Regions from separate parts of the uncultured Gordonia sp. genome, predicted to be linked through region 2. Evidence: riboswitches for the same ligand, from Rfam matches in the RefSeq annotation. Region 2 holds a riboswitch; the other holds the start of a gene.

Region 1 (3,401 bases), on a different contig from region 2:
GCACCGTCGTCGCCGACGGCGAACCCGTCGGCGGGGCGATCCGGACCGCGATCTTCGAACAGGCCGACCTGGTCATCACCACCGGTGGCACCGGACTCTCACCCACCGACCGCACCCCCGAACACACCAGACCGCTGCTCGACGTCGAGATCCCCGGCTTGGCAGACGCCATCCGGGCCGCGGGCGCGCCGGCAGTGCCGACGGCGATGCTTTCGCGCGGGGTCGCCGGGATCGCCGACCGCACCCTCGTGGTGAATCTCCCAGGATCGACGGGCGGAGTGCGGGACGGGCTGGCGGTACTGGATACGGTGCTCGATCACGCGCTCGACCAGATCGCCGGAGGGGACCATTGACCGCCGGAGGCAGCACTTGACCGCCGGAGGCAGCACTTGACCGCCGGAGGCGACTCACGGCCCGAGATCTGCACGCAGGTGTGCGACACGCCGATCTCGCAGCATGAGCATGAGGACCGGGTAGTCGGACTGTCCGGAGGTACGGCCGGTGCGATCGTCGGCTTCGGCGGCATCGTCCGCAATCACGACGGCGACCACGATGATGTGGTCGCGTTGTCGTATTCGGCGCACCCGACCGCACCGGCGGTGCTCGATGAGGTTGTCGCCGAGGTAGTGGCGGCGGCCGGTGCCGGTATCCGGGCGGTCGCGGTGTCACACCGGGTCGGTGACCTGCGGGTGGGCGACGTGGCGTTCGTGGTGGCAGTGGCCGCCGATCATCGTGGGCAGGCGTTCGGGTTGTGCGCAGAACTCGTCGACGAGGTGAAGGCACGACTGCCGGTATGGAAGCATCAGATGTTCGCCGATGGGACCGACGAATGGGTGGGGTCGGCCTGAGCGGCTGGGCCGGAGCGCGACGACGTCATGTGCCGAAAGGTCGCCGGACCCAACGCGTCCCTCGCCCCTGCGTCGCTTCGGCCTCAGGGATCAAGATGGTGGGTCGCGATCGGACCGGAAAGGCTTCAAAGACGGCGAAAACCTCCGCACGGACCGTGGTCGACGCGCGGAGGCTTTGGCCGGGATGCTACTTGGGCAGCTGGTTCTCGTACTGGTTGAACAGTGCGATCTGATCGGGGCTGAGCTCGAAGCCGCTCTTCTTGGCGGCGGCCCACATCTTGGTGATCTGGGGATGCACGTTGAGGGACTCGAGGGCCTCGTCGATCCGGTTCTGCACGTCGCCCGTGTTCTTGGCGAGGTGATCGGCGACCTTCTGGATCGCCTGGGGAGCGTCGGGAAGGGTCACCCGGGGGGCCTGCGGTGCGGGCGTGGCGGCCTGGGGGGCGCTGCGCGGGGTGGGTCCGGACAGGACGGTTCCGCAGACCGGCCACGCGCCGCGGCCCTGACCTGCGAGGACACGCTCGGCGACGACGATCTGCTGTTCACGGGTGGCCATGTTGGCCTGCGGGGCGAACTCGCCGCCGCCGTAACCCGACCACGTGCTCGGGCTGAACTGCAGGCCACCGTGGTAGCCGTTACCGGTATCGATGGCCCAGTTGCCGGTGGACTCGCACTGAGCCACCTGATCCCATTCGGCGTCGGTGGCGGCGTGCGCCGACCCGGTGCCCAGGAGTGCTGCTCCGCCGCCGAGGACGGCGCCGGTGAGGGCCACCTTGGCGATGGTCTTGCCGGCAGTGCTGGTTGTCTGTTTACGATGACGTCCGGACATTGTTCTGTGGTTTCCTCTCTCCACGCGCCTACGAAGTCAGCTGTCGGGTTCGAGCGAGAGGTTGCCCGGCCGGATGTCGTGCATCCGGCTTAACCCCAAGGGCATCGGATTATCGATGCCCGGTCTCGCGATGAGGGTGGGTCCCCCGTCCTCGTTCCTGAATGTGGGTCACGACCGGGGGTGGAACGAGGCTCAGCGCGACCACCCGGTCGTTATGTATTTGTTTCTTACGGTCGGTCGTTCGGAGGACCGAACGATTCGTAGACTACGACGTTTGTCGTCGGTATTCACCCATGTCGGCGACGGTATTTCGGGTCGGATTCCGTGCCGCCGGGTCCGGAGAATACGTTCGCCCTGCTCACAGGTCCTTAGTCGACTTGTGGCCGTCCCGTTATCGAGCTGTTATGTGATGAACATCACACCAGGATTCGTGGGTGTCAGCCGCCCGCGAACGGTGGCAGGACGTCGAGCGAGCGGCATGCGCCCAGCGCGGCGGACCGGTCGCAGAACGCGATCTCGTCCCGCAGATACGAGCAGCGCGCCAGTACGCGACGCAGTCCGTCGTTGCCGTCGGACAGCAGATCCTCCAGCTCGCCGAGCGTGTCGGCAGGGTCGATGTCGACGACGGTCGACTCGGCACCGGCCGCCGCGCGGGCGGCGGCGAAGTACCGGACGGTCAGCCGCATCGCCTCAACCGCCTATCGCCGACATCGGCCGGTCGGGCTGGTGGAAACCGGGGTCGTTGACGCCGTGGCCGGCGGCCTTCGCCCAGGTATTGGCGCGCCAAGCCGCGGTGATCGCGGCGTCGGTCTCCTCGGACGTGCGAGCACCGGAGCGCAGTATCGGACGCAGGTCGGTCTCGGAGTCGGCGAACAGGCAGTTGCGGATCATCCCGTCGGCGGTGAGCCGGGTCCGGTCGCAGTCGCCGCAGAACGGCCGGGTGATCGAGGCGATCACGCCGATCCGGGCCGGTTCGCCGCCGGGCGTGTGGTGGCCCGGGACCATCCACGTGTCGGCGGGGGCGCTGCCGCGGGGCCGGTCGTCGTCGACGAGGGTGAACTCGCTACGCAGGGCGTCCAGGATGTCGTCGGCGGTCACCATCTGCGTTCTGTTCCAGCGATGATCGGCGTCCAGCGGCATCTGCTCGATCACCCGCAGCTGATAGCCGTGGTCGAGGCAGAACCGCGCCAGCTCCGGAAGCCGGGCCAGGTCCTGACGATCGGGGACGACGGCGTTGACCTTGATGGTGCCGAGGCCGGCGCGGCGCGCGGCGGCCAGTCCGTCGACGACGTCGGTCAGCCGTGCCCGGCGGGTGATGCGTGCGAACCGTTCGGGGTCGACGGTGTCGAGTGAGACGTTGATGCGATCGAGGCCGGCCGCCACGAGCCCGTCGATCCGGTGGCGCAGGCCCACACCGTTGGTGGTCAGCGCGATCTCCGGGCGCGGGTACAGCGCGGCGACACCGGCGACGATCGCTTCGAGGTCGCGGCGCAGCAGCGGTTCGCCGCCGGTGAACCGGACACTGCGCACCCCGAGATCGCGCACGGCGACGGCGATGATCCGGACGAACTCGCCCGTGGTCAGCACGGCGTCGTTGTCGAGCCAGTCCAGGCCGTCTGCGGGCATGCAGTAGGTGCAGCGCAGATTGCACCTGTCGGTCACGGAGACCCGCAGGTCACGCACCACCCGGCCAAACCGGTCGATCAGCCCCGGATCCTCGGCGT
Region 2 (3,401 bases):
GTGACGGCTTCGGCCCGCTGCTGCTCATAGACGTTCGCGTTGGTTGTGGTCGTGGCGGCGCCCGACGGTACGGGCAGTTCGTCGTCGCCGGAACACCCCACCACGAGCGCCGAGGCTGCGAGAAGCGCGACCGTCAGCCGGTAGCCGCGGTTGCGCCGCGAGCAGCCTTCGGACACGTCGGTGATGACAGGCATGTATGGGCGTTCAGTACCGGCGCGCGGAGTTGTACGGTCCCGCATCATCGACGGGCACGACCTTGACCGGAATCCCGAAGGTCGAGGCGTGGATCACGAGGCCGTTACCGACGTACATTCCCACATGTGAGGCATCGGCATAGTAGATGATCAGGTCACCCGGTTGCAGCTGCGACCGGTCGACAGGAGTGCCGCCGGAGAGCTGGGCCTGGCTCGAGCGTGGCAGGGTCTTACCGACCTGCCTATATGCCCACACCATCAGACCCGAGCAGTCGAACGAGTCGGGGCCCGTCGCTCCCCACACGTAGGGATCACCGATGCGGGTGAGCGCCGCCTGGACCGCGGCCAGCGTGTATGCGGCCCCGGTGGGCAGCTGGCGCGGATCGAAGGTGAACCGGGGACCGCGCAGGGCGGCGAGTTGTTTGCCGGTCATCGTCTCGTAGATCGTGCGCACCTGAATCGCCTGCAACTGCAGCGCGTTCTGCTTGGATTGCAGCTGACGCCTCGTCTTGGCGACGGTGGTGATGGCGCGGTCCGCGTCTGCCGCTTTGCGGTCGGCGGTGGTCTTGATCGCGATGGCCTCGCGCTTGGCCTTGGTCAGCCCGCGCAGGTTGGCCGCGGTCTGGCGCGAGAGGACCTCCAGGCCCGACATCTGGTCGAGGAGCGACTGAGGGGAATCGCTGACGAGCACCGCGTACAGGCGGTTGACACGTGCTCCTTTGGCACTCGCACGGGCCAGCACGTTGACCGCACGCTGGTAGCGCGCCAGATCACGATCGACACGAGTCCGGTCGGCGTCGGCCTTACGGGATTCGGTGCGCGCCTGCCGGGCGATCGCAGTCTGCTTGTCGTACTCGATCTGCGCGTTGTGCATCGCTTCGGCAGACTGCTCGGACTCGCGTGCGAGTTTCTTGTACCGGACCAACAGCTGATCGGCCGATGCGGTGGGTTCGGCGTGCCCTGGGCTCGCGACCGCCGCCATCGTCGCGGCAACCAGCGCCAGCGCGGTGGCCCATACGACCAGTCGCAACGGCAGCAGGAACGGCCGGACCATGGACCCCACTGTGTACTTCACACCAAGCTGTTCACAGCGGTGCTTCACATCAAGCTGTTCACAGCGCACGGCCGACGTCGGTCGTGCGCCCTCCGATGCCACTATCGCCATACTCCTCGCGCGACTGTCCTCATTGACGGGATGCGGGCGGGTCACACATCACCGATGCGACCCGCCCGTCACACGTTACGGCACTACGTCAGTAGCGACGGACGCCCACCAGGTTCCACGCGTTGACCTGGGCGCGCTGTACAGGCACTCCATAGGTCGATGAGTGGATGAAGATTCCGTTGCCCTCATAGATGCCGGCATGGCCGCCACCGTTGAAGATCAGGACGTCGCCAGGCTTGGCGTCGGAGTAGTTGACGGCCTGACCGCCGCCGAGCTGTCCGTAGCTGTCGCGCGGAATGATCTTGCCGGCCTGCTGGTAGGACCAGTAGACCAGGCCGGAGCAGTCGAATGCGTTCGGTCCGGCGGCGCCGTAAGAGTACGGCGAACCGATCTTGGTCGCGGCGTACCGGACGGCCTTCTCGCCGGTCGACTGGCGCGGGGCCAGCACTGTGCCCGGGTTGACGCGCGGCGGCGTGATCCTGCCGTGACTCTTCGGCGTGATCTTGGACGGCAACTGCCGCAGTTCCTTCGGGATCTGCTTCTGGCTGATTCCCGGAATCTCGAAGGTGCCGACGTTCGGGATGGTTACCGGGGCTGCCTCGGCAGCACCTGCGGCGACACCGAGCGATCCGATCGACAGCGATCCGGCAATGAGCGCAGACTTGGCGAGCTTGCCGGTCCGTGCGGGCTGTTCCAAACGATGTTTGGCCACGAAGAACGTTCTCCTTCTACTTCTCCCTGAACCGCCTACCGAGTTAGCTGTCGGGTTCGGGCGGAAGAAATTGCCCTACGCCACGTCCGGGTGGACGGTGACGATTCACCCCAATTCGGTCCTTCGCGAGCGAAGGTCCGAAGCCGGTGGGTCCCCGGTTCATCCAGCTGGATGACTAAGCGGTGACCTTCACGGACCACTCCGGTTGGAGTTACGACGCTCCGTCAAGGTCTCAGAAAGGTTACGAAATGAAATGGCCTTCTGTCCACTGGTCGACCGAACAAATTTCTACAGCACCGATCAGCCGGCGCGCAGGGTTTTGGGAAAGTGGGCCGAAGCAGCGCGCTGAACAGGCACAATGGCCCCTCTTGCCGTTCGGGCGGTCGAATTCGTCACCATCGCGGCAAGTGCGAAGACTTCGATGGCCGCCGAGATCTCACGGTCGGCCGTGGGCGCCCCAGCTGTTACCTGGGCTTCACCTTCGGCACTGCCATCGACGCTGCTCGGGGCCGAAAAAAGTACCTGCACCATGCACCCGTCGCAAGCGGCCGGGCGCCCTGGGCACCCGCTGCATTCGATCAGCATATGTAATCTCCGTCTCATTCACTCCGCCGGTGCCCCGATTCACCAGTCGGATACCTGCCGAACGAGACGAACACTAGAACACAGGTACGACAATCACCGGCCCGTGCGGCACGGAGAGGGCTATTCCTCGCCGATCGAGAACCCGCCCTCGACCTCCGAACTGGAATAGCTACGGAAGGCGATGTGGGTGGCGCTGCGGGTCACCCCGGGCAGCCGGTTGATCTTCCCAGTGACCACCTCGGCGATCTGTTCGTGATCGCGCACCTTGATCTTGGCGATGAGATCGACGTCTCCTGCACACGAGTACACCTCACTCACCCCGGGGATGTCGGCGACCGCCTGCGCGGTTTCCGGGATCCGGTGAACGTCGGCGGAGATGAGGACGATGGCGGTGATCATGCTCGCAACCCTAATTCTTCAGTTCTTCGCCGCGCCCAGTTCGGTGCTCAACGCCACCCAGCGATCGAGCACGTCCCGCGAGGCTCCGGAATCGACGACCACGGCGGCCCGGTCCCGAGCGTCGGCCAGGGCCCCGGCGAAGGTTTCCTCCGTGAACGGTTCTGTCTGCTCGAACGCGACGATCGCGCCCGCGGCGTTGAGCAGCACCGCGTCGCGCACCGGCCCGGTCCGCCCGTCGAACAGTTCCCGCGCAATACGGGCGTTCACCTGTGCGTCGCCACCCTGCAAAGCAGACAGCTCCACCGTGGCGATGTCCAGTGCCCGTGGGTCCAGGGACAGTTCGGTG

The links. Region 2 has a riboswitch for cyclic di-AMP ahead of Q0627_RS06850 (C40 family peptidase). Riboswitches for the same ligand answer to the same signal wherever they lie in the genome.
Region 1: another riboswitch for cyclic di-AMP. It lies ahead of Q0627_RS10120 (transglycosylase family protein); the one in region 2 lies ahead of Q0627_RS06850 (C40 family peptidase).

What each region holds. Positions count from the first base shown of each region.
Region 1 covers NZ_CALLZT010000110.1:23,768-27,168, reverse strand. Annotated here, with positions in the region: gene Q0627_RS10130 (MogA/MoaB family molybdenum cofactor biosynthesis protein) at 1-353, shown strand, start outside; gene Q0627_RS10125 (molybdenum cofactor biosynthesis protein MoaE) at 432-848, shown strand; gene Q0627_RS10120 (transglycosylase family protein) at 1,036-1,677, opposite strand; cyclic di-AMP (ydaO/yuaA leader) riboswitch at 1,687-1,857, opposite strand; gene Q0627_RS10115 (MoaD/ThiS family protein) at 2,115-2,363, opposite strand; gene moaA (GTP 3',8-cyclase MoaA) at 2,368-3,401, opposite strand, start outside.
Region 2 covers NZ_CALLZT010000078.1:6,910-10,310, reverse strand. Annotated here, with positions in the region: gene Q0627_RS06860 (hypothetical protein) at 1-194, opposite strand, end outside; gene Q0627_RS06855 (NlpC/P60 family protein) at 205-1,176, opposite strand; gene Q0627_RS06850 (C40 family peptidase) at 1,448-2,071, opposite strand; cyclic di-AMP (ydaO/yuaA leader) riboswitch at 2,089-2,263, opposite strand; gene Q0627_RS06845 (Lrp/AsnC ligand binding domain-containing protein) at 2,777-3,055, opposite strand; gene trpD (anthranilate phosphoribosyltransferase) at 3,074-3,401, opposite strand, start outside.